2 regions of the Agrococcus sp. SGAir0287 genome follow, and region 2 is predicted to be linked to the other one. Evidence: predicted binding sites of a transcription regulator. Region 2 holds the regulator's gene; the other holds the start of a gene.

Region 1 (4,409 bases), 940 kb from region 2:
TGCGGCGAGAGGCCGTCGACGCCGAGCGCGATCTCCTCGATCTGCGTCGGGAACAGGTTCACGCCGCGCAGGATGATCATGTCGTCGTTGCGCCCGGTGATCTTCTCGATGCGACGCATCGCCGTGCGGCCGGTGCCGGGCAGGAGGCGCGTGAGGTCGCGCGTGCGATAGCGGAGCACGGGGAACGCCTCCTTCGTGAGCGACGTGAAGACGAGCTCGCCGCGCTCGCCGTCCGGCAGCGGCGCGCCGGTCTCGGCGTCGATGATCTCGGGCAGGAAGTGGTCCTCCCAGATGTGCGGCCCGTCCTTCGTCTCGACGCACTCGCTGCCGACCCCCGGGCCCATGACCTCGGAGAGGCCGTAGATGTCGACGGCGTCGATGTCGAGCCGCTCCTCGAGCTCGTGGCGCATCTCGTTCGTCCACGGCTCGGCGCCGAGCACGGCGACCTTGAGGCTCGTCGATCGCGGATCGACGCCCGCCGCCTCGAGGGCGTCGGCGATCGTGAGCAGGTAGGAGGGCGTGCAGAGGATGGCGTCGGGCTCGAAGTCGCAGATGAGCTGCGCCTGCCGCGCCGTCTGGCCGCCGGACATGGGGATGACGGTGGCGCCGAGGCGCTCGATGCCGGCGTGCGCGCCGAGGCCGCCGGTGAAGAGGCCGTAGCCGTACGCGTTGTGCACCTTCATGCCGCGGCGGATGCCGGCGGCGCGCAGGCTGCGGGCCACGAGGTCGCCCCAGCGCTCGAGGTCGCCCGCCGTGTAGCCGACGACGGTCGGCTTGCCGGTCGTGCCGCTCGAGGCGTGGATGCGCGCCACCTGCTCCATCGGCACCGCGAACATCCCGAACGGATAGGTCTCGCGCAGGTCGGCCTTCGTCGTGAACGGCAGCCGTGCGACGTCGGCGAGCGTGCGGATGTCGGCGGGCGCGACGCCCGCGGCGTCGAGCCTCGCGGTGTACAGCGGCACGTTGGCGTAGGCGTGGTGCACCGTGCGCTGCAGGCGCTCGAGCTGCAGGGCCTCGAGGTCGGCGCGGCTGAGGCGCTCCTCGGGGTCGCGCTCCTCGGGCGGCGTCGCGGCCACACGCATCCGCGCGGCGACGAGCGCGCCGTCGGCGCGTTCGGGGTTCGTGATCGTCATCTCAGACTCCTTCGTCTGCTGCCTCTGCGTCCGGTCCGCGGATCGATTGGGCAGTAGTGGTTCGCTCTGCGGCGTGTCGCCAGCCACTACTGCCCAATCGATCGGCAGCGGTGACCACTCGGGGCGTCAGGGGGCGGGGAGGGGGCGGGCGGTGGTGAACGAGCGGCCGCGGAACTCCGCGACGACGTCGCCCGTCTCGTCGGTGACCTGCACGTCGTAGAGGCCCGTGCGCCCCTGCTGCGTGCGACGCACCGCGGTGGCGGTGAGCGTCTGGCCGGGATGCGTCGACTTGAGGAAGGTGACGTCGGCGCCCTGCGCCACCGTCATCGCCTCGCCGTCGTTGCACGCGATCGCGAACGCCGTGTCGGCGAGCGCGAAGACGAGGCCGCCGTGGGTGATGGCGAACCCGTTCGTGAGCTCGGGGCGCACGACCATCGACGTCACGGCGAAGCCGTCCTCGTCGCGCTCGACGCGCATTCCCAGCAGCGCCGAGGCGGCGTCGCGCAGCATCATGGCGCGCGTGTGCGGGCGCGCGGCGGCGACCGCGTCGCCGGTGAGCCCGGATGCGGCGACGGGGCTCGCGCCATCGAACGCGTCGTCACGGCCGGAGGCGTCCGATGCCGTCGCGGCGGATGCGGTCGCCGCGACGGCGCTCGCGTCGGAGGCGCTCGCGTCCGCGTCGGATGCCGTCCCGCCGACCGCGCTCGCCGCGTCGGTCCGGGTGGTCGCTGCGTCCGGCATCCGCACTCCCTCGTGCTCGTGTCCTCCGCGACCGGGGTGGTCCGGCTCGCGTCGTGCCGCTATAGTAACTGAACGATCGTTCGGTAATCCACTCGACGCGGTGACGCACCGGGCGATCGACGAATCCGAGGAGTCGACGATGACCGCACCACTCGCCCCCGCGAGCACGCAGGACGACGCGACCGCGCGCGCCGAGCAGGCAGCGCGCGACGAGGCCGGCCAGGCGCGCTTCGACGCGCTCATCGAGGCCGACGGCCGCATCGAGCCGCGCGACTGGATGCCCGCGGCATACCGGAGGACGCTCATCCGTCAGATCTCGCAGCACGCCCACTCCGAGATCATCGGCATGCAGCCCGAGGCCAACTGGATCACGCGCGCCCCGAGCCTCAAGCGCAAGGCGATCCTCATGGCGAAGGTGCAGGACGAGGCGGGCCACGGCCTCTACCTCTACTCCGCGGCGCAGACGCTCGGCATCGCTCGCGAGGAGATGACCCAGCAGCTCATCGAGGGCCGCGCGCGCTACTCGTCGATCTTCAACTACCCGACGCCGACGTGGGCGGACATGGGCGCGATCGGCTGGCTCGTCGACGGCGCCGCCATCGCGAACCAGGTGCCGCTGTGCCGCGCCTCCTACGGCCCCTACGGCCGTGCGATGGTGCGCATCTGCAAGGAGGAGTCGTTCCATCAGCGGCAGGGCTTCGAGATCCTGCTCGAGCTCATGCAGGGCACCGACGCGCAGCGCCGCATGGCGCAGGACGCGGTCGATCGCTGGTACTGGCCGTCGCTCATGATGTTCGGCCCGCCGGACGACGAGTCGCCGAACTCCGCGCAGTCCATGGCATGGAACATCAAGCGCTTCTCGAACGACGAGCTGCGCCAGCGCTTCGTCGGCATGCTCGTGCCGCAGGCGGAGGTGCTCGGCATCACGCTGCCGGATCCGAACCTCCGCTGGAACGAGGAGACGGGCGCGTACGACATGTCCGAGATCGACTGGACCGAGTTCCACGAGGTGCTCGCCGGCCGCGGACCCTGCAACGCGCAGCGCCTGCAGCACCGCCGGCAGGCGCACGACGACGGCGCCTGGGTGCGCGAGGCGGCGCATGCGTACGCCGAGCGTCAGGCGGCGGCGACCGAGCAGGCGGCGGCCTGATGGCCACGCCTGGCGAGGTCGGCACCGAGGCCTGGCCGCTCTGGGAGGTCTTCGTGCGCGCCAACCGCGGCCTGAGTCACGTGCACGTCGGCTCGCTGCACGCGCCCGACGCGACGATGGCCATCCGCAACGCGCGCGACCTCTACACGCGCCGCGGCGAGGGCGTGTCGATCTGGGTCGCGCCGGCCGACGGCATCACGACGAGCGACCCCGACGAGAAGGACGAGTGGTTCGAGAGCCCCGCGGGCAAGAACTACCGCCACGCGATCTACTACACGAAGACCGAAGGCGTGAAGCACCTGTGATGGGCACCGAGCTCGCACACGAAGCGATTGGCGACTTCGGCACGGTCGAGATCGCCAATCGGTGGCAGGAGTCGCCGATCGCCGGTGCGGAAGTCGCCGATCGGTGGGCGAAGTCGCCAATCACCGGATGGGCGGTGGCGCGATGAGCCACGACATCAGCACCGGCGTCGAGGGCGAGGAGGCTCACGGCGACGTCACGGTCGACGAGCTCGACCTCGCGAGCGAGCTCGCCGGCGCCGACGGCGCCGTCGCGACGTCCGACGTCGCCGAGTACGCGCTCTGGCTCGGCGACGACGCGCTCATCCTCGCCCAGCAGCTCGGATGGTGGATCTCGCGCGCGCCCGAGCTCGAGGAGGACGTCGCGCTCGGCAACATCGGCCTCGACGTGCTCGGCCACGCCCGATCGTTCCTGCGCTACGCCGGCACGGCCGACGGGCGCAGCGAGGACGACCTCGCCTACTGGCGCGACGAGCCCGACTTCCGCAGCGCGTGGCTGTTCGAGGCCCCGAACGGGCACTTCGGCGACACGATCGCACGCCAGCTCGTCGCCTCCGCCTTCCAGCTCAAGCTGTACCGCCGCCTCGCCGACTCCGCCGATCCGGCCCTCGCTGCCATCGCGACGAAGTCGGTGAAGGAGGTCGCCTACCACCTCGACCACGCGACGCAGTGGACGCTGCGCCTCGGCGGCGGCACCGAGCTGTCGCACGCGCGCATCCAGCAGTCGCTCGTCGACGTGTGGCCGCTCGTCGACGAGCTCTTCCGCGACGAGCCGCTCGTCGATCGCCTCGAGGGCATCGCGGTGCGACCGTCGACGCTGCGCGAGCCCGTGCTGGCCCGCATCCGCGCCATCCTCGACGCCGCCGGGCTCGAGGAGCCGAGCGTCGAGCCGTCGATGGCGGGCGGACGCCGGGGCCGCCACTCGACGCGTCTGGGCTACCTGCTCGCCGAGATGCAGGTGCTCGCGCGCGCACACCCGGGAGCGTCGTGGTGACCGCGCTCGCCGCCCTGCCCGCGACGCCCGACGCGCACGGTGACGCCGCCTCGCAGGCGGCCTGGAAGGTCGCGGCGCAGGTGACGGAT
Region 2 (4,409 bases):
CGCGCAGGTCGATGAGCGAGTGCTTCGACAGCGCCGTCAGGAGGTGGTCGTAGAACGGCACGGTCGTCGAGATCTCGCTCGAGCCGGTGCCGTCGAGGTCGAGCTCGAGCTCGATGGTGGACTCGCTCGTCGTGCGGGCGATGCGTGCGGTGCGCATGGATTCGATCCTACGGTCGTGCGGCGGGCGCCAGACGCGCCACGGATGCGAGGAACGCGTCGGTCTCCTCCGGCGTCCCCGCGGTCACGCGCAGCGTGCGCGGGATGCCGACGTCGCGCACGAGCACGCCGTCGGCGAGCAGCGCCTCGAACGCCGCGCGCGGATCCGAGACGCCGCCGAAGAGCACGAAGTTCGCATCCGACGGGTACGGCTCGAAGCCGAGGCCCGCGAGCTCGCCGACGATGCGGTCGCGCTGCTCGCGCAGCTCGTCGACGCGGGCGAGCATCGTCGGCGCGTGCCGCAGCGCCGCGAGGGCGGCCGCCTGGGTGAGCGCCGACAGGTGATACGGGAGCCGCACGAGCCGCAGCGCGTCGACGACCGCGGGATCGGCGGCGAGGTAGCCGACGCGGACGCCCGCGAACGCGAAGGCCTTGCTCATGGTGCGCGAGACGACGAGGCGCTCGAAGCGCGGCAGCAGTGCGAGGGCCGTCCGCGACCGATCGTGCGCGAACTCGGCGTACGCCTCGTCGACGAGCACGATGCCGCGTGCAGCCGCGCATGCCGCCTCGACGACGTCGAGGCCGAGCGGCGTGCCCGTGGGGTTGTTCGGCGCGCACAGGAACACGAGGTCGGGATCGTGCCGCTCGATGGCCTCGACGACGGTGGCGGCGTCGAGGGTGAAGTCGGCGGCGCGCGGCTCCGCGACGTACGCCGCACCCACGCCCTGCGCGAGCAGCGGGTACATCGAGTAGGTCGGCGCGAACGACAGCAGGGTGCGCCCGGGCCCGCCGAAGGCCTGCAGCACGTGCTGCAGCACCTCGTTGGATCCGTTCGCCGCCCAGATCGACGCGGCCCCGAGCCCGTGGCCGAGGTAGTCGGCGAAGGCCTCGCGCAGCTCGGTGAACTCGCGATCCGGGTATCTATGCACGCCGGCGATCGCGTCGCGCACCGACGCGACGACGTCGTCGACGACGACATCCGCGATCGGGAAGGCGTTCTCGTTCACGTTGAGCCGCACGGGCACGTCGAGCTGCGGCGCCCCGTAGGGCACGCGGCCGACGAGGTCCGCGCGGAGCGGCAGATCGTCGAGCGAGGTCACCGCTCCAGCCTAGGCGCGCCAGGATGCGCCACCGCGCGGCCCTGACGCGACCGCGCCCCGTCCCGGATCGGGACGGGGCGCGTGCGATGGCCTGCTCAGCGGGTGTACTCGGCGGGGATCGCGAGCTCCTGACCGGGCTGGATCGCGCCGCCGATGCCGTTGATGCGCTGGATGTCGGCGATGACCTCGCGCGGGTCGACGTCGGGGGCGACGACCTCGGCGATCGACCAGAGCGTCTCACCCGGCTGCACGACGACCGTCTCGTGCGACACCTCGACGGCCGTCTGGCCGGCGATGGCGGTCGTCGCCTGCAGGACGCCGAGCCCGCCGAGGGCGAGCACGGGCGCGGCGACGACGATGGCGAGCGCACGTCGTCCGCGCGCCGTGATGCGCAGTGCCGGGGCCTGGGTGGCGATCGCGGTCATGGTCTGCTCCTCGTCTGCGTCGGATCGCGGGTGCGGCGCTCGGCCGGGAGCGTCGCACCCGCGTTCCATGATTCGAACGTACATTCGGATCATCCGTTCGTCAAGAGCCCGATTGCCCTGGATTCCCGGACGACACGCTCGAACACCCGTACCCTTCGGACCATGCCGTCGGATACGCTTTCGAACGAGACAGAGTCAATCGGCGACCACCGACACGGTCGTCGGCGAGAGGACGACGGGCCATGGCACAGCGGCAGCTGACCGAGAAGCAGACGGCGATCCTGCGCTGCATCCAGGAATCCGTGCGACAGCGGGGCTACCCGCCGAGCTATCGCGAGATCGGCGACGCCGTGGGCCTCTCCTCGCTCTCGAGCGTCACGCACCAGCTCGGGCAGCTCGAGCTCGCCGGCGCCATCCGCCGCGACCCGGCGCGGCCGCGCGCCATCGAGGTGCTCGTCGAGGCCGACGACCCGGCGGACGCGGCGGGCACGGATCCGACGGCCTACGTGCCGCTCGTCGGCCGCATCGCCGCCGGCGTGCCGATCACCGCCGAGCAGCAGGTCGAGGAGATCTTCCCCCTGCCGCGCTCCCTCGTCGGCTCGAGCCAGGACCTCTTCATGCTCAAGGTCGTCGGCGACTCGATGATCGACGCCGCGATCTGCGACGGCGACTGGGTCGTCGTTGCGCAGCAGTCGACCGCCGAGAACGGCGACATCGTCGCGGCGATGCTCGACGAGGAGGCGACGGTCAAGGTGTTCCGTCAGCGCGACGGCCACACGTGGCTGCTGCCGCGCAACTCGGCGTTCGAGCCCATCCTCGGCGACGAGGCCGTCGTGCTCGGTCGCGTCGTCGCGGTGCTGCGCTCCGTCTGACGCCCACGTGCGAGGAGGCCGGTCGGGATCGATCCCGACCGGCCTCCTCGCGTCTCGTCAGCGCGCCGGCAGGACGCGGAACTCCTCGAGGCCGTCGACGGCGTCCTCGGTCACGAGGACGTCGAGCCGCGTGCCCGTCTCCTCGTAGGTCTCGCGCTCGATCGTGGCGCGCTCGTGAAGGCGCGAGACGACCTCGCCGCGGTCGAACGGCACGAGGAGCGACATCGCGATCGTGGGCCGCGGCAGCAGCTCGGCGATCCGCTCGCGCAGCTCGTCGATGCCCCTGCCCGTGCGAGCGGACACGAAGATCGCCGACGGCACGAGCCCGCGCAGCACCAGGAGCTCGTCGTCGCCCACGAGGTCGGCCTTGTTGAAGGCGACGACCTCCGGGATGTCGCGCGCGCCCGTCTCGCCGATGACGTCGCGCACCGTGGCGAGCTGCGCGGCAGGGTCCGGATGGCTCGCGTCCACGACGTGCACGATGACGTCGGCGTCGGCGACCTCCTCGAGCGTCGAGCGGAACGCCTCGACCAGCTGGTGCGGCAGGTTGCGCACGAAGCCGACGGTGTCGGCGAGCGTGTAGAGGCGTCCGTCGGGCGTCTCGGTGCGGCGCACCGTCGCGTCGAGCGTCGCGAACAGCGCGTTCTCGACGAGGACGCCCGCGTTCGTGAGCCGGTTGAGGAGGCTCGACTTGCCCGCGTTCGTGTAGCCGGCGATCGCGACCGACGGCACCTCGAAGCGGTCGCGGTTCGCGCGCTTCGCCTGACGAGCGGGAGCGAAGCCCTTGATCTGGGTGCGCAGCCGCGCCATGCGGTTGCGGATGCGACGGCGATCGAGCTCGATCTTCGTCTCGCCGGGTCCGCGCGAGCCCATGCCGGCGCCCTGCCCGCCGACCTGACCACCGGCCTGGCGCGACATCGACTCGCCCCAGCCGCGCAGGCGCGGCAGGAGGTACTCGAGCTGCGCGAGCTCGACCTGCGCCTTGCCCTCGCGGCTCTTCGCGTGTTGGCTGAAGATGTCGAGGATGACGGCGGTGCGGTCGATGACCTTCACCTTCACGACGTCCTCGAGCGCGCGGCGCTGGCTCGGCGCGAGCTCCGTGTCGGCGATGACGGTGTCGGCGCCGGTCTCGCGGACGAGCTCGGCGAGCTCCTGCGCCTTGCCGCGCCCCACGTAGGTCGCGGGGTCCGGCGTCGGACGACGCTGCAGCACGCCGTCGAGCACGACCGCGCCGGCGGTCTCGGCGAGCGCTGCGAGCTCCCGCATCGAGTTCTCGGCATCGTCGACGCCGCCGGCGTGCACGCCCACGAGCACCACGTTCTCGAGGCGCAGCTGCCGGTACTCGACCTCGGTGACGTCCTCGAGCTCCGTGCGCAGGCCCGAGACGCGGCGCAGCGCGGCGCGGTCCGCGCGCTCGAGCTGGTCGCCGTCGAAGTCGCCGTCGGCCGCGTCCGCGCCGAGCGCCTGCGCAGCGCGGTCGAGCAGGCGCTCATCGCCGGGATCCGCCCACTCGAGGATCCGGTCGACGCGCGATGTGCCCTCCGCCATGCTCTTCCTCCACTACGGTCGGCTGGGTGACCGACCACTACTTCTCCGCCGCCTCCGGCGACGCCCCCACGCGCGAGGTGCGCGCGACCCTCGCGGGGCGCGAGCACTCCCTGCTCACGGCGCCCGGGGTGTTCTCGGGCGACGGCCTCGACGTCGGCACGGCCGTGCTGCTCGACGAGACCCCGCAGCCGCCGCAGTCGGGCGACCTGCTCGACCTCGGCGCCGGCTGGGGGCCGATCGCCCTCTCGCTCGCGCTTCGCGCCCCTGAGGCGCGGGTGTGGGCGGTGGATGTGAATCCGAGGGCGGTC

Evidence for each region. Region 2 encodes LexA, which represses DNA repair genes until DNA is damaged. Its sites were predicted from a motif close to TCGAACANNTGTTCGA; they were not measured.
Region 1: the regulator LexA is predicted to act here: its motif matches at 1,943-1,958, upstream of C1N71_RS15540 (hotdog fold thioesterase).

The regions. Positions count from the first base shown of each region.
Region 1 is NZ_CP027942.1:2,913,114-2,917,522, forward strand. It holds gene paaK (phenylacetate--CoA ligase PaaK) at 1-1,082, opposite strand, end outside; gene C1N71_RS15540 (hotdog fold thioesterase) at 1,260-1,874, opposite strand; gene paaA (1,2-phenylacetyl-CoA epoxidase subunit PaaA) at 2,014-3,024, shown strand; gene paaB (1,2-phenylacetyl-CoA epoxidase subunit PaaB) at 3,024-3,329, shown strand; gene C1N71_RS15065 (hypothetical protein) at 3,329-3,475, shown strand; gene paaC (1,2-phenylacetyl-CoA epoxidase subunit PaaC) at 3,472-4,320, shown strand; gene paaD (1,2-phenylacetyl-CoA epoxidase subunit PaaD) at 4,317-4,409, shown strand, end outside.
Region 2 is NZ_CP027942.1:1,973,746-1,978,154, forward strand. It holds gene hisB (imidazoleglycerol-phosphate dehydratase HisB) at 1-157, opposite strand, end outside; gene C1N71_RS09395 (histidinol-phosphate transaminase) at 168-1,256, opposite strand; gene C1N71_RS09400 (LysM peptidoglycan-binding domain-containing protein) at 1,352-1,681, opposite strand; gene lexA (transcriptional repressor LexA) at 1,924-2,553, shown strand; gene hflX (GTPase HflX) at 2,611-4,101, opposite strand; gene C1N71_RS09415 (class I SAM-dependent methyltransferase) at 4,086-4,409, shown strand, end outside.